One region of the Puia sp. genome, then DNA from elsewhere that is predicted to be linked to it. Evidence: riboswitches for the same ligand, from Rfam matches in the RefSeq annotation. Region 1 holds a riboswitch; the other holds the start of a gene.
The links. Region 1 has a riboswitch for cobalamin ahead of VGM48_RS12810 (ABC transporter substrate-binding protein). Riboswitches for the same ligand answer to the same signal wherever they lie in the genome.
Positions count from the first base shown of each region.

Region 2: another riboswitch for cobalamin. It lies ahead of metE (5-methyltetrahydropteroyltriglutamate--homocysteine S-methyltransferase); the one in region 1 lies ahead of VGM48_RS12810 (ABC transporter substrate-binding protein).

Region 1 is NZ_DASYCH010000062.1:145,337-155,616, reverse strand. Features, by position in the region: gene VGM48_RS12840 (efflux RND transporter periplasmic adaptor subunit) at 1-353, opposite strand, end outside; gene VGM48_RS12835 (TolC family protein) at 358-1,806, opposite strand; gene VGM48_RS12830 (aminotransferase class I/II-fold pyridoxal phosphate-dependent enzyme) at 1,884-3,047, opposite strand; gene VGM48_RS12825 (APC family permease) at 3,161-4,498, opposite strand; gene VGM48_RS12820 (TonB-dependent receptor) at 4,630-6,735, shown strand; gene VGM48_RS12815 (FkbM family methyltransferase) at 6,732-7,505, opposite strand; cobalamin riboswitch at 7,679-7,873, shown strand; gene VGM48_RS12810 (ABC transporter substrate-binding protein) at 7,924-9,111, shown strand; gene VGM48_RS12805 (iron ABC transporter permease) at 9,108-10,145, shown strand; gene VGM48_RS12800 (ABC transporter ATP-binding protein) at 10,145-10,280, shown strand, end outside.
Region 2 is NZ_DASYCH010000138.1:2,443-12,722, forward strand. Features, by position in the region: gene VGM48_RS24715 (TonB-dependent receptor) at 1-881, shown strand, start outside; gene metE (5-methyltetrahydropteroyltriglutamate--homocysteine S-methyltransferase) at 922-3,252, opposite strand; cobalamin riboswitch at 3,415-3,602, opposite strand; gene VGM48_RS24725 (pentapeptide repeat-containing protein) at 3,801-4,742, shown strand; gene VGM48_RS24730 (alpha/beta hydrolase) at 4,771-5,610, opposite strand; gene VGM48_RS24735 (SRPBCC domain-containing protein) at 5,617-6,105, opposite strand; gene VGM48_RS24740 (metalloregulator ArsR/SmtB family transcription factor) at 6,118-6,435, opposite strand; gene VGM48_RS24745 (short-chain dehydrogenase) at 6,646-6,900, opposite strand; gene VGM48_RS24750 (hypothetical protein) at 6,985-7,713, opposite strand; gene VGM48_RS24755 (tetratricopeptide repeat protein) at 7,776-9,155, opposite strand; gene VGM48_RS24760 (hypothetical protein) at 9,464-9,658, shown strand; gene VGM48_RS24765 (dihydrofolate reductase family protein) at 9,687-10,253, shown strand; gene VGM48_RS24770 (hypothetical protein) at 10,236-10,280, opposite strand, start outside.

The DNA of each region.
Region 1 (10,280 bases):
TTGGAAACAAGCGCCTGTTGCTGACTCACCTGGGCCGCGGCCTGATCCCGTTGGTTGGTGAGGATGTCCGCATATACCCTGGCCAGCATCTGGCCCTTGTGAACGCTGTCGCCTTCCTGGGTAATGCCAAGCTCCACTACTTCGCCGGAAACGTCAGGGCTGATCTTTACCTCCTTCTCCGGGTAGATCTTACCGCTGGCCGGGACAATCTCCGTGATATTGCGGCGAACGACCTTTTCGGAGGAGACACGCGTCCCTTCATCCTTTCCGAATGCGCCTGCCGCCTTTAGCACGACGATCAGCAGGATCACGGCCACAAGGATGATAATGATGCGAAGCACTTGTTTATTCATGAGGTTATTGTTTTGTCAGTTTTATACCCAGTCCCTTGTAGTATTCCAGCACCTTCATTTTGAAGACATAGTCGAACTGACTGCTGAGGAGATTGATCCGGGCGTTGAAAAAATTATTTTGATTGGTGAGCAGATCGATGGTGTTCAGCATCCCGACATTGTACCGCTTTTGCGAGTACTCAAAGCTTTTTTGGGTGGCAGTCACCGAGATCTTGTTGGCCTCGAATTTCTGGAGCGCCGTAATAGCGGCGGTGTAGGCCTGGTAGATATTCTGCTTGAGCGTGAGGTTGTCCTGGTCGCGCTGCAATTCGAGGTTGCGGAGGTTGAGCTTCGACCTCGCATAGTTGATATGCAGGGTGCCGTTCTGGAGGATCGGAATGTTGAGATTGATCCCCACGAATTGGTTAAACGTTTGCCGCAGCTGTGGAAAGAAAGGCTTTTGCTTCGTTGCCACCGCAACGTTGGTCTGTGTAAAGACGGCGTTGGAGCCGACCTGGTGCAGTGCATACAGCGTATCCACACTAAGCAGGGGGGTCTTGTTGAAATCGGGTTCGGGGAAATTGCTGATCCAGCCGGCGCCGAGCTGCCCGATCACCGACAACGTGGGATACATGGCTCCCTTGTTGCTGGCTACCGTCTTGCGGGCGGAAGCGATGTTGAGGGCATCATATTTTTGCAGCGGCTGGTTGGCAAGCGCCAGGGAATACACAGCCTCCGGTTGAAGATCGGCAATCTGCTCGATGGGGATATCCTCCACCGGCGGCGCATAGACATCGAAGGGAAAAGACGCGTCAAGGTCCATATAGGCCTTCAACTGCAGGATGTTCAGCTGGATATTTCCCTTACTGTTGATATAGGTCGCGCTGTCCTGCGCCACCTGGGCTTCCAGCTCCGCGGCGTTGAGTTCAGGCAGGGAGCCGGCCTTCACCTGTTTACGGGTGATGTCCAGCTGGTTTTGCGAGAGATGTAGCTGCAGTTGCGAGGCCTCGGTCTGTTCCATAGAAAGCACTACCTGCAGGTAGGCGTTGGCGACGTTCAGGGAGATATCGTTCTTTGTCCGGTCCGTATTGGCCAGGGCCGCCTGCCAGGAAAGCCGGCTCGCTTCCACGGCACGGCGCAGGCTTAAAAAGTTGAAAGCGGTGACGCTGGTCTGGAGCTGGTAGTTGTTGAGCGCATAAGTTTGTGTGCTGAGCGTAAAATTATTGGGGTTTTGCGTGTTCCCCGATTTAACCCCGAACTGGCTTCCCAGCCCCAGGGTCGGTATCTGGTTCCACTGACTCTGCTCGAGCGTCAGCTTGGCGAGCCGCGCCTGTACATCGGCTTGCTTCACAGAGATATTATTGGCTACAGCATAATCTACACACCGCCGCAGATCCCATTTGTCCTGGGCAAGACCGGTTAGGGGTGAGTAGAGGGAGGACAGGGTTAAGGTTAGCAGCAGTAGTTTTTTCATGCTCATAGAGACAAATTTATAAAAAAAAGCGGATGGGAATCCGGTTTATACGCCCGGCCCGGCCTGGGGTATAAACGCTACCACGCCGTGAGGAAGGCCTGTTCCAGATCGCGGATCAGATAATCCGCCTCTTCCAGCCCGGTATAAAGCCGGAGCATCCGGTGCTCCCTCACCGCGGGATCGAATTGCGCGGCCGTCAGCGATGCGCATTTGGGCAGGATCAGGGACTCGTGCCCACCCCAGCTGACCGCCATAAATATATGTTTCAGGGACTCGCAAAAAGTTACAATTTCATCCCGGGAACGGGCCCGGACATAGAAGCTCAACAGGCCACACGCCCCCTGCATCTGCTGCCGCGCCAGTTGGAATTGCGGGAATGACTCGTCAAAAGGAAAAAGGATGGCCTCCACCCGGGGATGCGACTTCAGCCAGGCGGCGACCTTCCGCGTCGTCTGGGTGATCCTGTCCAGCCGGGCCGGCAGGGTCCGCAGTCCCCGGATCAGCAGCCAGGCGTTAAAGGGCATGATCCCGCTGCCGGTATTGGAGAATTCACTGGCGAAGATCTTTTTGATCATCGCCGAAGAGCCGGAAAGCACCCCGCCCACCGTATCGCTGTGGCCGCCAATATATTTTGTCGCGGTTTGCATCGCCAGATCGATCCCCAGCGTGATCGGCCGCTGGTACAGCGGCGTACAGTAGCTGTTATCGATGATCGTCACGATCCCTTCGCTCCGGGCCAATTCGGCCACCGCCTTCAGATCCTGCAGCTTGTAATCCCAGGAGTTGGGCGACTCAAGATAGATGAGCGCTGTATTGGGGAGGATGGCCCGTTCGAAGTTTTCGATCTGGGTGCCGTCGATATAGGTGGTCGTTACCCCAAACCGCGGAAGGATCACGTCGAACATCCGCTGGGCCCAGGTATAGGGTTTTTCTACCGATACGATATGATCGCCGGCCTTTACATTGGCAAGCACCCCGGCAAAGATCGCCGAAGCACCGCTGTTAAAGACAAGACTGTCCTCAGCCCCGTCCAGCGCCGCCAGCTTCTTCCGCAGGATATCCACGGTCGGGTTGATCCCGCGACTGTACAGATAGCCGCTGTATTCGTCCTCGAAAAGCGCCCTCAGCTCGTCGACCTTGTCGACCTTGAAATTGCTGGTCTGAATGATGGGCGGAGCGACCGCATTGAAGTAAAATTCCCTGTCCTCGCCTAATTCGTTTATTATATAAGAGATATCCATGTTGCAAATTTGATCCGGAATTGTCTTATGTCTGGCCTTCGGCCGGTACGCCTCCGGCGTCCCCTGTCCCTGTCCTCGCCCAGTTCATTGATGATATACGAAATGTCCATATACTATTGCTCGGAAGCCGGCGCCACGGGCCGCAGGGTCGACTTCAGAATGAAATATAAAATGAAAAATCCAAGAAAGATCAGGAGGCAATATCCCGCAGCGCCGGGATCATTGACGGCAATGCTGACCGTCACACAGCTGTAGGCCAGCATGAAGAAAATCGGAATCCATGGATACCCTTTCATGCGGTAAATTTCCCGGTCCTCCCCCATGCGCCGGCGCCGCAGAATAAAAATGGTACCCGAAGAAAAAACAAAGGCGATACTGTCGAGGAAGATCGTATAGTTGATCATTTTCTCCACGGCCGTGGTGAACACCAGACTGAGGATGATGGTCGCCGAAAATGCGGTGAGGCTCCAGAGAATGACCCCATGCTTCGGGGTCGTCTTCCGGAAAACGGCAGGAAGGATGCCCTCGGTACTCATGGCATACATCACCCGCGGGTTGCTCATCACCGAAACATTGACATAGGCCAGGACGGAAAGAAACATCAGACAGCGCAGGATCGTATCGCCTACCGGCCCGAAGAGATGCAGCATCAGCTGTGCGGCAATGGAATCCGCCCCGCGCAGGTTCTCGAATCCGATCACCTTTACATAGACAAAGTTGAGCGATAGATAGACCGTGATGATAATGAAGATGCCGATCCCGATACCGCGGGGGATCGTCCGGCCCGGCCGCTGCACCTCGCCGCCGAAATTGATGGTCTGCTGATAGCCGCCATAACTAAAGGAGACGGCAACAAGGGCATAGCCCAGCAATTTGAAGAATCCTGTCGAAGGATCGGGAGCCGCCGCCATCTTTGCCGGGGCCGGGATCGGATGCGATCCGAACAGCGACGCAAGCAGCGTCAGGATCATCAGCAGCTTGATCATGGTCAACACGTTCTGCACCCGGCTGCTCATCTTCAGCCCAAGCAGATTGACGACATAGAAAACAAGGACCGCCGCTGCCGTCACCCCACCCCGGAAGAGCGGCGGCACTTCCCCGGAATAAAAGAAATGCCCGATGTATTCTGCACCCACAACCCCCACCGCGGCAATGGAACCCGCGTTGGAGACCAACTCGATACAGTTGATAGAAAACGCCAGCGAAGGATGATAGCCAAGGGAAAAGATCTTATAGTAACCTCCGGTAACCGGATAACGGGAACCGATCTCCGCATAGGTCAACGCCCCGCACAAGGCGACAACGCCGCCGATCCCCCAGGCCAGGAAGAAAACCGAAGATGTTCCGGCCCGTTCCGCCGCCACAGCGGGGGTACGAAAGATGCCCATGCCGATCACCAAACTGACAACGATCATGCTCAGATCGAAGAGATTCAGCTGCTTTTTACTCATAAACCATTTGAAGATAGCCTAAATTTGTTTTGCCGGAGGGCTTTTCCGGAAAAATAAGCCCTCCTGGTAAAATCATTATTAACTGGCCTTCGGCCAATGGACCTGTGGTCCATTTTTGACATTCCTATCGGATGAAAAAAAACTACGTCCTGCTGCTTATCCTTTCCTCCTGCTTCCTGTCCCTGTCAGCGCAGCATCTTCCTGCATCTTCCTTTTTGACCGATTCATCCGATACGCGGCCGCTTTCCGAGGTTGTCGTAAAAGCATATGAACAGAACCGCAAATTGACCGAAGTAGGCGCACCGGTGAACATCATCAACAAAGCCGCTCTCAACCGCTTTGGCAACGGCAGCATCCTCCCGGCCCTGAACATGGCCCCGGGCGTCCGTATGGAAGAACGTTCACCCGGCAGCTACCGCCTCAATATCCGCGGCAGCAGTCTGCGCTCGCCCTTTGGGGTCAGAGATATAAAGATCTACTGGAACGAGATCCCGCTCACCGATCCCGGCGGCAACACCTACCTCAATCAACTGGGATTTTATAATATCCAGTCTCTCGAGATCATTAAAGGAACCGCCGGCAGTCTCTACGGCGCAGGCATCGGCGGCGCCGTACTCATCAGCGGGATGCCGGCGGTTTGGGAAAAAGGGGTCAGCGCGGACTATACGGCCGGCAATTATGCCTACGACACAAAGCACCTTGCGACAAATAGCTTTAATGTCGACTTGCGAACCGGTGACAACGACCATCGCAATCACTTCGCCTATTCGCATCAGACCAGCGACGGCTACCGCCAGCAGACCCGGATGCGCCGCGACATCGCCACCTGGGAGACACAGATAAAGACCAGCGAAAAACAAACGATCCATGCATACATGCTCTATGGCGACCTCTACTATCAGACGCCGGGTGGGCTAAACCAGGCCGAGTACGACTCCAACGCAAGGATGGCCCGGCCGCCCGTCGGCACCCAGCCCGGAGCGATCCAGGCGCAGGCCGCCATCTTCCAAAAGAATTTTACGGCCGGCATCAGCAACGAATATCATTTCAATGCCCACTGGCAGAATACGAGTTCGGTCTATGGCGCCTACACCGATTTCACAAACCCCGGCATCCGGGTCTATGAATACCGGCAGGAACCGCATTTCGGCGGCAGGACGGCCTTTCAGTATAAGAGTGAACTGGGTATCGGTAATCTGCAGGTCAACTTCGGCGCCGAAGCACAGAAAGGATTTTTCGAGACCCGGGACTACCTCAACAAGCTGGGCGTCGAAGGTGCACTGCAAACCGATGATAAACTCAACAACTGGACCTGGTTCACCTTCGCCCAGGCCGATCTTCGGATGCAGGACGGCTGGACACTCACCCTGGGCGGAAGTTTCAACAAGTCGGCCCTCGATATCACCCGCGTCTCCTCGATACCTCCGGTGATGGTTCCGGTTCGCTTTGATAACAAGTTTGCACCGCGTATCGCCCTGTTGAAGCGGATCACTCCCGACATTTCCGTCTATGCAAGCGCCTCCCGCGGCTTTTCCACACCGACCGTTTCCGAGATAGAAAAAAGCAATGGCGTCGTAGGCCCCCCGCTTCAACCCGAGGACGGCATCGACTACGAACTCGGCGCCCGCGGCAGCCTCCTCAACGGAAGGCTTTTCTTCGACATCGATGCGTTTTCCTTCCATATCCGCAATGCCATCGTTCAGCGGATCGATTCCAGCGGCGTGATGTATTCCGTCAACGCCGGCAGTACCGATCAGCACGGGCTCGAGACCTTTCTTTCTTACCGGGTCATCGATCAGCCGAAAGCGTTTGTTTCCGATCTGCGGGTCTTTGTCAGCGACACCTGGCATGACTTCCACTACAGCAGTTTCATCCAGGATACGTCCAGCTTCTCCGGCCACCGCCTGCCCAGCGTGCCGCCGCAGCTGGTAGTAACGGGACTGGATATGGCGCTGCGGGCAGGCCTATACCTCAATATGACCTATACGTATTCCACCCGGGTCGCACTAAACGATGCCAATACGGCCTTTGCCGGATCATATAGCTTGCTGGGAGGCCGCCTGGGCTACCGGCGGGTATTGGGAAAGCTGAAGTTCGATGTCTATACGGCCGTCGACAATGCCGGAAATACAAAGTATAGCCTGGGAAATGATTTCAACGCGGCCGCCGGCCGTTATTATAATGTCGCGCCGGGCAGGAATTATTTTGCAGGCATCTCCGTCAATTACGCGCTTTAAGCAAACAGCGAACGAAATTGCTCGCGCCGGGCGGGGGGAATAAAGTAATTGTTTTGAGAGATGACACCACCTTCCGCATAAACGTCGATCGCCCGCCATTTCCCGCCTTCAAGCTTGAAGAGTTGATATCCCATCGACTGTAACAATTCGAACAACCGGATGCGTTCGTCCCGGTCGAAGAATTCGCACAACAGGATCGGCTGATACTTCCGGATCGTCCCGATCATCGAGGACATGACCTTGAACTCCAGCCCCTCGACATCGCACTTGACGAAGTCGAGTCTCGTTATGTCTTTGAACAGCTGGTCTCCCTGCCAGTTCTTTACTTTCTCCGATTCGACATATTGCAGCTGCGGGCTGGATTCCATCACCCGGGCATAAGCAAAACGCTTTTTCTGACCCACCTCGGGGATACCCATTTCGACGAATTCACCGTCTCCGCCCAGGGCAACAGGATATAAGGTGACATTCTGCGCCTTGTGTGAGGCCAGCAGCTTGCCCAGCACGCTGTTGAACTTGCTCATCGGCTCCACGGCAAACACCTTCCCCCCGGGTTTGACAAGCCGGCTGAGCTCCATCGTAAAATAGCCCAGATGGGCGCCGATATCGATACACCAATCCCCGCTCCGGATGAATTTTTTAAGAAAGTAGATATCCTGGTAGTCCTTGCCCAGCATTCCCGTGGGATATAAAAGCTGGAAGCTGTTGGACAAAAGGGACAGGTATCTTTTTTCACCAAGCGACGTCAACAAAATTTTTCGGATACTCATGTTATTCGATCAAAGCTGGCCCGCAAGCTACAAAAAAATACGGCCCGCTTCGCGGGCCGTAAAACAGTCAGATAGGTAGCAGCAGATCAATAGCTGAGAACCAACACGGGCCGCCGGCGGCGTTTCCGTGTCCGTTTTTGACGGACCGCCGCCATTTTTCGCGCAGAATGCATTAGTTTTACCACGATCCTGGTGCCGCCGTTGGCGGCTTGAAAGGGAAGACCGGTGAGAAACCGGCGCTATACCCGTAGCTGTAAGTGCCAGTCTGGGGTCCCGTCCAACTTCTAACCACTATTCCGCCAAACCGGAATGGGAAGGTATACGGGCCCGGCACAAGCCAGAAGACCTGCCAGGATCATCCATCAGCCGGCTTTCGGGTAAAAGGCAGGCTGGACACCTCAAAAAAGCAAAAGACGCTATGTCCAGAAACCCCGGAAGCCCCGGCCTCCTTCGTTTTTCCCTATTGGTAACCCTGTTTGCCTTCGGCTGTGGCCAGTCACAGCAACCGGCCGGCCACGCCACGGATTCGAATTCCACCAATATCGACCGGCCCGCCGCCGGTCATACCGTGTTGAAATATGCACATGGCTTCCGGATCGACAACCGCAATGGCTACCGCGAAGTCAGCATCCTGAACCGGGCCGCGGGCCGGATCGATACCCTGCGCTACCTGCTGGTGGACGAAGGCCAGACCCCGCCCGCCGGTCGCCCGGGGATCCCGGTGATCCACACTCCTGTCCGGTCGATGACCGTGCTTTCTTCGATCCATATCGGGTTGGCGGATTTCGCCGGCGCAGCCGACAGGATCACGGGACTCGGCAACTTTCAATATGTCAATGCCCCCATCGTCCGCGAACACATCCGCACGGGCAGGATCAAACAGGTAGGCATCGACGGGAATACCAATAACGAACTGGTGATTGCCATGCATCCGGGGGTGGTCATCACCTCGACCAATCCCGATGCCGCCTATGGCCAGTATAAGACCTTGACCGATGCCGGCATCCCTGTCCTACCCGACGCTGAGTGGCTGGAAACGACACCGCTTGGCCGCGCCGAATGGGCAAAGCTGTTCGCTGCGCTGATCGACAGGGAAGCAGAGATCGGGAAAAAGTTTGACAGCGTGGAAAGGACTTATCTTGCGTTGGCCGCGATCGGCAGCGCCGCAAAGAAAAAACCCTCGGTCATTATCGCGATGCCCTGGAAAGGCGTTTGGTATACGCCGGCGGGCGAAAGCTATATGGCGCAATTCCTCCGGGATGCCGGCGCCGACTATAGCTGGTCGGCCACCAAAGGGATCGGCAGCCTCGCCCTGAATGTGGAAGCCGTCATTCCCATCGCCCTGAAGGCCGATTTCTGGTTCAACGTCGGTTATGTGGACAGCCGCAAAGAGATCGCGGAGAAAGATAGCCGGTTTGCGGACTTCCATTCCTTTAAGACCGGCGCCGTCTATAATTTCAACCGGCGGGTAAATGATATCGGGTCCAATGATTATTGGGAGTCGGGTGCGGCGAATCCCCAGCGGGTGCTGGCCGATCTCATCCGTATCCTGCACCCCGATGCCCTGCCGCAGGATACGTTGTACTACTATAAACAGCTGAAATGAGTATCGCGCTGAAAGGACGTTTTGTCGGCCTCTTTCTCTTGTTGCTGCTGGCCCTCCTGCTGGATCTTTCGGCAGGCGCGGTGCGCATCCCTTTGCGGGAGGTCTTTCATATCCTTTTCTCCTCCTCCACCGGGGACGAGACCTGGCGGTATATCATCGACAAGATCCGGGTGCCAAAGGCCTGTACCGCAGTGCTGGCAGGTTGTGGGCTCTCGGTGGGCGGACTGCAGATGCAGACGATGTTTCGTAACCCGCTGGCCGACCCCGGCGTTCTCGGCATCACAGCCGGTGCAAGCCTGGGGGTAGCCGCCGTCATGCTGGCCGGCGGCGGCACAGCCACACTTTATGCGATAAAAGAATTAGGCGTGGGCGGCAGCTGGCTGGTCACATGCGCAGCCTGCGCCGGGGCCGCCCTCGCGATGTTCTTTGTGCTGATGCTCTCGGGCCGGGTACGCGATAATGTCACGATGCTGATCATCGGGCTGATGATCAGCAGCATCACCATCGCCATCACCAGCATCTGGCAATATTTCAGCAATCCCGAAGAAGTGAAGGAATACCTGCTTTGGGCCTTCGGCTCGTTGGGCGGCGTGACGGGCAGTCAGCTGCCGATCTTCACCGGCATGATCCTCACCGGACTGATCATGGCCTTTTTCTCCTCGAAGCGACTGGATGCCCTGCTCCTGGGCGAAAACTATGCACGAAGCATGGGCCTGACAGTGGAACGCGCCCGGTTCATCATCGTCTGCAGTACAAGCCTGTTGGTGGGCAGCATCACCGCTTTCTGCGGCCCCATCGGATTTCTCGGCATCGCCGTTCCGCACCTGGCCCGCGGCGCCTTCAACACAGCCAGTCACCGCATCCTGATGCCCGCCAGTTGCCTCATCGGCACCATCCTGCTCCTGCTCTGCGACAGCATCGCCCAGTGGCCGGGCAATCAGACCGTGTTGCCCATAAATATCATCACCTCGCTGGTGGGTGCACCGGTGGTCATCTATCTGCTCCTTCGTACAAAGAATCTAAAAGTCTACTGATGAATACCGCACCGCTGCTTATCACCAGGAGCCTGCAGACGGGGTATCACAGCGGGGGAAAGAAGACCCTCGTCTCGACGCAGCTGCCCGAACTGACGGTAAAGGCAGGACGACTCATCTGCCTGCTCGGACCTA
Region 2 (10,280 bases), on a different contig from region 1:
ACAATTTCTCCAATGCGTTCCTGATAAAAGCCAATATCGCCCGCGGCTTCCGGGCGCCCAGCATTGCCGAACTGTCTGCCAACGGTGCGGACCCCGGCTCGCAGATCTATCACGTCGGCAACAGCAGTTTCAAACCCGAGTTCAGCATCCAGGAAGACCTCGGCGCCTTCCTCACCCTCCCGAAAGTATCGGCAAGTGTGAGCCTGTTCGACAACCATATCCAGAACTATATCTTCCAGCAACAGATCATCGATGCCAACGGCAATCCCGAACGCGTAGACCCCGACGGCACTTCCGACCCCAATGGCCAGTATAGCAAGTTCACCTATGTGCAAAGCAAGGCGCGGATCCTCGGCGGTGAGTTATACCTGGATATCCACCCGGTATCCTGGTTACATTTTGAAAACGCCCTTACCCTTACCTACGGAACCAATCTCGAAGACAACGGCCATGCGCCCGACAGCCTGAAGTACCTGCCCTTCATCCCGCCCTTGCATACCCACTCCGAACTCCGGGCCAACTATGCCAAAGGGATCGGGCAGTTCAAAGATGCGTATGCATTTGTGGGTTTTGATCACTACAATGCCCAGAACCGGTTCTTTGCCGCTTATGGCACGGAAACCTACACCGCGGGTTATAACCTGCTGAGCGCCGGCATCGGCGTAGATCTTGTCAATAAGGCCGGGCAAAAGATCGTCCGGTTATTCATCGAGGGGACCAACCTCGCCAATACCAACTACCAGTCGAATATGAGCCGGCTGAAGTATTTCGATAACCCAAATGTTCCTGCGGGCGCGCAGCCGGGGATCTTCAATATGGGCCGGAATTTCAGTTTTAAGGTCGTCGTGCCTTTTGATCTTTCACCCCATTCCCACGCATAAAAAACGGCCCGGGGTCTCCCCGGGCCGTAAAACATATTCCTTAACGGGCTCCCGCAGGCACCGCCTCGCGCAGTTCCTTCGCCGCCTCCACCATCGCCACCAACGCCGCCTTCGTCTCCGGCCAGGCCCTGGTCTTCAGGCCGCAATCGGGATTCACCCACAGCTGATCGGCAGGCACCACCGCCCTGGCCTTCTCCATCAGCGCGACCATCTCCATCTTCGACGGCACCCGCGGCGAATGGATATCATACACCCCCGGTCCGATCTCGTTCGGGTATTTGAATTCCGCAAACGCCTCCAGCAGCTCCATCTGCGACCGCGAACATTCGATCGTGATGACATCCGCATCCATGTCCGCAATGCTGTCGATGATATCGTTGAACTCGGAATAACACATATGCGTGTGGACCTGCGTCGCATCTTCAACGCCGCTCGCGGAGATGCGAAACGCCCGTACCGCCCAATCCAGGTACTCCTTCCAGTTCTCTTTCCGTAGCGGCAATCCCTCGCGGATCGCCGGTTCGTCGATCTGGATGACCCGGATCCCCGCCTTTTCGAGGTCGACCACCTCGTCGCGGATCGCCAGCGCGATCTGCGCACAGGTCTCGCTTCGCGGCTGATCGTTGCGCACAAACGACCATTGCAGGATCGTCACCGGACCGGTCAGCATGCCCTTCACCCATTTCTTCGTGAGCGATTGCGCATACCCCGACCAGCGCACCGTCATAGGCCTGGGCCGCGATACGTCCCCGAAAATGACCGGCGGCTTGACGCAGCGGCTTCCATAGCTCTGGACCCAGCCATTGCTCGTAAAGACAAAGCCGTCCAGTTGCTCGCCAAAATATTCGACCATATCGTTGCGCTCAAACTCCCCATGCACCAGCACGTCGATGCCGATGGATTCCTGCCAGCGGATGGCCGCCTCGGTTTCCTTCTCTACAAAAGCATCGTATTCGGCCGGGCTGATCTCGCCTTTCTTCAGCCTGGCGCGGACATTCCGCACTTCGGGGGTCTGTGGGAACGATCCGATGGTCGTCGTCGGGAAAGCCGGCAGTTTCAACAACTCCCGCTGCCGCAGTTTCCGCTCCGCAAATTCATGGGTACGACGAGCATCCCCGGCCGCGATCGCCGCCACCCGCTGTTTCACCACCACCTTATGGATCAGCGCGCTGGTCCGCCGGCTATTGGTCGCCGCGACATTCTCTCTCCAGGCTTTGTCCGTTGCCGCACCCGGCTCGCCGGACGTCAGTTGTTTCAGCGTGACCACCTCCCGTATCTTTTGATTGGCAAAAGACATCCATTGTTTCATCTCTGGTGTCAGCACCTTCTCGTCCGATTCCAGGTCCAGGTCGCAGGGGCTGTGTAGCAGCGAACAGGAGGGAGCGATCAAGATCCTTTCCCTGCCGATCTTTGCAACAGCCTTGTTGATCAGGTGCACCGACTGCTGGAAATCGTTCTTCCAGATATTCCGTCCGTCGACGACGCCCAGCGAAAGCCGCGTCGCACTGTTGACAAAAGATGCATTAACAAGGATATCATCCAGCTGCGAAGGACAGCGCACCAGGTCCAGATGGAGGATCTGCACCGGCAATTCCAGCACGGTAGACAGGTTGTTACCATAACATTCGAAATAGCTGGCCAGGATGATATGCAGATCGGGGAACTTCGCCTTGATCTCCCGATAGGTCTTTACAAACACCTGCCGCTCGGCCTCCGTAAGGTCCAGCGCCAGGCAGGGTTCATCCAGCTGAACGTAATAGACTCCCGCATCGTCCAGTTTCTTCAGCACCTCCAGATAGACGGGCAGCAGCCGTTTGATCAACTCCAGCCGGTGGAATCCGGGTTCTTTCTCTTTGCCCAACAACAGATAGGAAACAGGTCCCAGCAACACGGGCTTGGCGGGGATGCCGGCTTCTTTCGCCTCCCGCACCTCATTGACGAGTTTATTGCTGAAAAGCGAAAAGGTCTGATTCGCCACGAATTCAGCGACGATATAATGATAATTCGTGTCAAACCATTTCGTCATCTCCATGGCGGTAATGTCGAACCCATCTTTCTGATAGCCCCTCGCCATGGCGAAAAGCAGGTCGACATCCTTCAACTGCTTTTCCTGCATCAGGGTATGATAGCGGGTCGGAATAGCGCCCACCATCAGGCTGGTGTCCAGCACCTGGTCATAAAACGAAAAATCTCCGACAGGGATCAGGTCGATCCCCGCGTCTTTTTGAAGCCGCCAGTTAAACAGGCGGATCTCTTTACCGGTCGTCATCAATTGCTCTGCGGAGAGCTTGCCGGCCCAATACTGTTCGGATGCTTTTTTAAGCTCCCGTCGGCTGCCAATCCTCGGGTAGCCTAGGTTGTGTGTTTGCATGCTGTTGCTTTTTAAATGAATTGATCAATTAAAAGCCCCGGCTATATCCAGCTATGGAATCGTAGAAAAAGGTGAGACAGCAGAATAGGGTCCCCCGGCCGGCATTGCACACGCCACCCAAGCGGATCCATCAACTGACCATTTGCCTCATTCCACGAAAGCATAGTCAATACGGTAAAGGCAGGTCTCCTGGCTAGTAACATTTTTGCCGTCCTTCCCATCCCCGGGGGACAGTGGACTCAGGTAGGCAAAAACCTTGTGTTACTTACAGTTGCGGGACAGCTTGTGATTTACACACAATTCCCTATTAACCCCGGTATTACCCGGGGACCTCCACCGCATGATGAAGAAATATAGAAAGAACTCCATCGCAAATATAGGAAATTCCGCCCGATCAAAAACGGGCCATTCCGGCAGATACTACCGCAGGTTGTTGAAAAACAACCAGGAGTAGCGGTACAACAACTAATAGTTGTCGCTTTTTTGCTGATTTGAGGGATAACTCGAAATATCTTTGTCGTGTCCAAACAAAGCAAAAAAAAGTAACTATGGAATCTTCGATCATCGGCAACAAAATTGCCAAAGCGCGCAAGGGGATAAATATCTCCCAGGCGCAACTGGCTCAGCGGCTATTCATTAGCCCGCAAGCAGTGGGGAAATGGGAACGCGGCGAATCCATCCCCGACCTCCCTACCCTTAACCGCCTGGCAGCGATCCTGGGCGTTGACCTTAATTATTTTTCAGAGAACTTTCCATCGGGAGAAGCCGAAAAAGCCACTGGAAGATCGACCGGGGTCGCCGCCCCATCCCGCGAGCCGGAGCAGGCCATCGCGGACCAACCCACGCCGGAGCCGTCTTTGCTCATGAACTTCAACGGGAGTAACCTGCCCAATAGCGACTTCGCAGGCATTGTCGCGCACAAAAGGAAGTTTCATGGGAGTGCATTGCGCGGTTCCGATTTCTCGGGTGCAGATCTGACCGGCAGCTCGTTTAACGCCAGTGATGTCCGGGAAGCCAATTTCGACGGGGCAAACCTGACCGATTGCACGCTGTCCGCCAGCGATCTCTCCGATACGCATTTCGACAAGTCCATTCTCGTACGCACCGAGTTCAGCAAGTCGGCGCTCACCCGGGCAAAATTCGCGGCGGCAAAGCTGACCGAAGCAAAATTGACAAAGACCGATCTCCGGAAAACGGTCTTTGAGAACTGTGTCTTCGATGGCGTGGACTTCGCCGACTCCGACATGCGCGGACTATGTCTCGATGGCCAGACCTTTATGAATGTCAGGTTTCACAACACCGCGCTCGGCGACGCAACATTCAATGGCGCGATACTCACCAATGTCTCCTTCCGCGCACCGTACGCCATTACCAATAAGTATTACCGCAGTATCAAAACCATCCGCTTCGATGGCGCCACGATGGATAAGCTGACCTACGCCTTCCTCAAGGGCATGGGAGCCGATCTGTCAAAGGTCACGGTCAAATAGAACTAGATAACGGCGCGGGGCGACCCAGTCATCGATCGAGGAAACCTTCGATCATCGGGATAACGAAATTTGCTTCTTTAGAACCGGTTCCCAGTGTCGTTATTTCGCCAATATATTCCCCGTGTACCCCCGGGATGATCGCCAGTTGCGAGTTGGTAATGAACCGGTGCATCTCGATGGCATGTTCAGAGGTGATTACGTCTCTGTCGCCAATGATGATCAACGTTGGTGCTTTGATGGATTTGATCTGTTCGTCAGGGATATCCTTAAAATTGACCATCCTTGCCGCATCCTTATCATGCATGATTTGCAGCCCTGCGGGGTTGCCGGAAACTTTCAAATAGGCTTCTTTCAGCTCCCTGGGCATGTTCGCCAGCTGCGCATGTTTCATAAAATCCCAAAAGGGTGCAGGCACTCCGTCGCGTTTACAAAGCGCAGACCCAAGGATCAGCTTATCGACCATTTCCGGGTGGTGAATAGCGATTTGAACGGTCGTTGTTCCACCGTTGCTGAAACCGAAAAGATCGGCTTTGGCAATATGAAGATTTTTCAGAAGGGTTACGACATCCTCGGCATCCTGTGTGAATGACTCCGGCGCATTTCTGTCGCTTGTGCGGCCGTGTGCCTGCAGGTCCATGGCAATGACTTTATATCTCCTGGCAAGCATGGGAATGACCCTTCCGAAGGTGGTTTCAAGGGTCGAGCCGCCGCCGTGGATCAATACAAGCGGTTCGCCTTGCCCATAGATCTCATAATACATTTTAATCCCGTTGACCTCCGAATAACCCTTTTCAACGGACCGGCTGGTGTGTTGGAACGCCGATCCGGTCAGCAATGCCAAAACAGCCAGAAAGATTGTCCTTTTCATGATTAGTTAGTTTTGATCGAGTAAGATTTGCATATTGTTCAACATTTGCAGCCAGCCTGGGTAGGCGCCCGTTCGTTTGGCCAATTCCTGCGAGACCGTTTGCCGTAATTGCATCTTTGTTTTCCCGTTTTCCTCCGCAAAGGTCACGGTAACCAGCGTTTGCCCCGGCCAATCGGGGTCCATCCCGATTTCCGCAGGGTTGATGGGGTTACCGTTCTCATCTGCATTGATCATGGTAAATACGATCTTCCGGCCAGGTACGATCTCTTTGTATTCACCGATGCACCAACAGTCGCCGAATCGGGGATTGGTGACACACGAGTGAAACCGGCCGCCTGTTTCAATGACAAGCTTTTTGAAATACACGGTACACCCATCGGGCGCAAACCATTTCACCAGTTTCCCGGGATCGGTCCATGCGCTAAAAACCTTTTCAGGACTGGCGTTAAAGATCTTTTCTATAAAAACTTCGTTATTACTGACGCGATCTTCCATTTGGGTAGTTTTTTATTTATCGAGTTCATCAAGGAATTGATCCAGCTTGTCAAATCGTTGGTTCCACAGTTTCCGGGATTCGGTTACCCAGTCGGCGACTTCATCGAGTTTGTTGAGCCGGGCTTCGCAAATTTGTTCCCGCCCTTTTTGCGTGACGGTGATCATGCCGCATTCATCAAGCACTTTGATGTGTTTGGCAATCGCCTGCCGGCTAACGCCAAATTCCTTGATGATCCCTGCCAGGTTCAGAGGGCCGCGTGACAGCTTCTGAATAATTATCCGTCTCGTGGGATCGGCAATTGCCTGAAAGACATCTCTCCGTTCTATCATAATACAACCATTTGGTTGCCAAATATAAATACAACCATCTGGTTGTGCAAATATTTTTCTGGTCAATACAATAGGAAAAGGCTCATAACATTTGATTATTAAAACGTTATGAACCGAATCAACGAAAAAATGGATAGAAATGCAGGGAAAAAAGTAGCCGCTATGCTTCGGGGAAGCTAGGCTCAGTGGTGAGAAAGAAGGATTATTAGACTATCCTTTCTGCGAAAGCTTGGTAAATTCAGCGCCGTTGAAGATCCGGGACAGGTTGATGTCGTTTGATTTCCGGAATTCGGCGATATGCTTCACAGAAACTATCCGCCAGAAGTTCTTCTTCTTCAACTCGGAATAATCCGCGGTTTTGATAAAAACCCCTTCTACGGTACCTCTTGTCTTGAAGAAGATATTAGCTTGCTGTTTGACGTCTTCTCCGCCGCCGATGAATTTTTCGATCTGTTCGATTGTCATAATTTACCTTAAAAAGCAACCAATGCAAAGGTTTATACATGGTTACAAGGCGCAATATACGAAATTTTGCGGGCAAAGCCATAACTATCTTTTTAGTTCCGCGTCTATTTCGGCCATTAGCTTCCCGACCTCCTCCGCCACCAGCAATTTCTGATCTTTCATTTCATTCAGCAGATCCCGCTGCCACATGATCTGAAATCGGATCGCCGGGTCATTCGTATAGCCCGAGATCAGCGAATTACCCCGGGGGCCGAAGGGCGTTCGGGTACCGATATAGGTGATATACTGGTTACGCCGTTCCTCGAAGATCATCCGGTCGGAGGCCACGCGATCGGGCAGTGTTACCGTAAACATCCTGGTGATATTCTGCATCAGCGGTTGGTTCTCGATCAGCCTTAAGTTGCCGGAGGATTTAAAACTTTCGAAACGGCTGTTGTCGAAAGTAAAACCCACCATATTGGTCAGGTTGCCGCTGAGACTATCCATATACGCTTTGTCGATCCGGTTCTCGCTGATCTGCTTCCAGATGGCGTCATAGTAATCCAGGGTGTGCTGGTAGTCATGCCGGTGTTCCGCCAGCTTGTCGGCCGTTACTTTCAGGTCAGCCCGGATGCCCACCAGGAAATCCCTGGCCAGCCGCTGCTCGTGCAGATGATCGTTCCAGTTGTGGAACCAAAGCGTGATGCTCACCGCGACAACGATGATAAAGATCTCGAAAAAGAATTCCCGCAGCTTCTTCTTCCACGAATGCTCTTTTTTGAGCAGTGCCCGGGCCGCATCACCCGCGTGTTTGATGATCTTTTCTTCTGCCATATCCCATAAATATAGATAATTTCATACATCAACTCCAATAGTGCCCAGCCTTACCTACATCTTTATTTCTTTTCCAGCTTTTCAATTGTCTTCCTGGCCGCCGCCAACCGTATAGCTTTATTTTTCTCCACCATTTTCTCAATAACCCATTTCTCTATTTTATGATGCAAGGGGATCAATATCGCACTTATAATTACTAATGCACATAACATCAATATGGGCGAGTCATTCGCATAATCGGAAAGATAGGGATGAAGAAGTAAGTTAATGAAGTCAAAGCTCACAAGCAATGCAAGAACACCTAAAAACCTTATCCAATTTGCATTCATAATGTTGCGGCTGAGTAGAAAGAACAGGAGAATTAAAGATATAATGCCAACGGCAATAGCGGCAAATTGAATGTCCTGTTTTCGTTTTTCGGCAGCAGCCTTAAGCTCAGCCTGCTTTTCATGTTGGCGGCTTTCTTCCTGGAAAGAAAGAAGTTGCTGTTGCTTTATTTTTTCCTGTGTTATCAATGTGTCTTTTGTAACCGCAGCCAACTCGAGATATTTAAGGGCGCTATCCCCCGCATTAATTTTTTTATAGATTGCAAACAAATCCGAACACGCGGCTGCTATTGCTGCGGGGCTGCCAGACTTGTCCGCTGCTTCCAATTCCTTCTTTCCATAATATATACAGGAATCGTATAGCTGCCGCTTTTGAAATAACGTAAAAATACCCGAATACAATTCTGTCAGCGCATTGTTGTCGGAGGTTGCAATGGCAATAGGGATACCCATTCGGTAAAAACTTAATGCTACATCATAGTTGTTCATGGCTGTATGAACACTGGCAAGGCGGGCGATAGCAATGGTTTCTCCCCGGGAATTCATTAGCATCTCATAGGCATTTTGTTCATATTTAAGTGCGGAATCAAGTTGTCCCTCATGTAAGTAACACAATCCCATGCTTAACCCAACACCTCCCAGGCCCTCCCTACTATTCAAAGACTCTTCTATTTGCTTAATTTTTTTGTAATATAGTAATGCTTCTTTGTAATCCTTTTCGTCCTCATAATTCCCCGCAATTCCGAAATAGGATAACGCTACGCCGCTTTGGTCGTTTATCGTTTCAGAAATTTGCAACGCTTGCATATGGTATTTTATGCCTGCGATATAATTTCCACTCACTCTGTTGAGGTGCCCCAACCCATTAAGACACGTAATCTCACCTCTTTTATAGTTGATAGTCCGTGATAACTCAAGACCCTGTTCCGCATAAGTGAATCCTATTTCAGGTTTTTCAAAAAGATAACTTGTCCCGATCTCTGCCAGAAGCAGTACCCGATTGGTATCCTGTTCTTCTTTTTGAAGCAACAGCTTCAGGCTATCGGCTAATTTGGATTGTGCAAAAGCGGGAATTGCATACAGGCTCAGCAGCCAAAAGAAAATAGTTCTTTTCATTTTGCAGTTATGATAATACAAGAACATGACGTGGCGTGCCACACATAAATATACGCTACTGTTCGTTTTCCTCACAATTTTTAACCCTTTGACTATCACTTTCACCACTTCCACCTATGCCAGCCGGTTTGGCGCCGCCGTAAGCGCAACCCGGGCGGCGTCACCTTCTGGACAATTGGCATCGGCGACCCGACAAACTCGCCCGGAGAAAGACAACGCAAGGGAAGAGGAAGAAAATCATGAGCCTTGCCGGAAGTTTGTTTGCAATGGCTTTAAATGGTAATTTTACGTACCACCCGATTTTGGCCATGGAAAAAGGCATAACTAATAAAAAGCAGATCCCCCGCAAGCCGAACCTGCGGCCGTTCAGGATGGTGCTGTCCGAGCGGCCGATCTATCTGATGGAGCATACCCTCGATAGAGCGTGCGGGATGTTTGGGATCAAGAAGGAAGAGACGGCTTGCTATAAACGGAAGGTGGAACGGGGAATGGGATGGTTGTGATATTTACTGAAGTAAAAAAGTGTCCGCTATGAACCAAAGAAAACTAATACTCTCGATGCAAATAACGCTCGACGGTTACGTGGCAGGCCCCAATGATGAAGCGGATTGGCTGCAGTCAAGCGACGAAGAATGGGAAGACATGTTTAACGACCTTGAGACGGCCGATACGTATTTGCTGGGAAGAAAAATGTACCCGCTATATTCCTCATACTGGCAATCAGTGCTGAAAAACCCCGCCAGTGAAGGAAACGAGCTGAAATTCGCGAAGCTGGCCGACAAAACCCAACACATCGTTTTCACAAAGGGCGATTTTAAACCCGACTGGAAAAACACCAAAGTCTCTCACGATGTAAAAGAAGAGATTGCGAACCTCAAAAAACAGCCAGGCAAGAACATCATCGCGTGGGGCGGCGCCAATTTCGCTTCCACCCTCATCAATCTCGGAGTGCTGGATGAAATAAGGCTCGAGCTGAATCCCACGATCCTGGGCAGCGGAAAGGCCTTGTTCGCAAATGTGGATCATCGCAGCCAGCTGCAATTGATCGATTCGCGAAAATTGAAACCCGGATTGATCGTCTTACGATATAAAGTTTGAATTAATATCCGAATAAAGCTCTCCGCC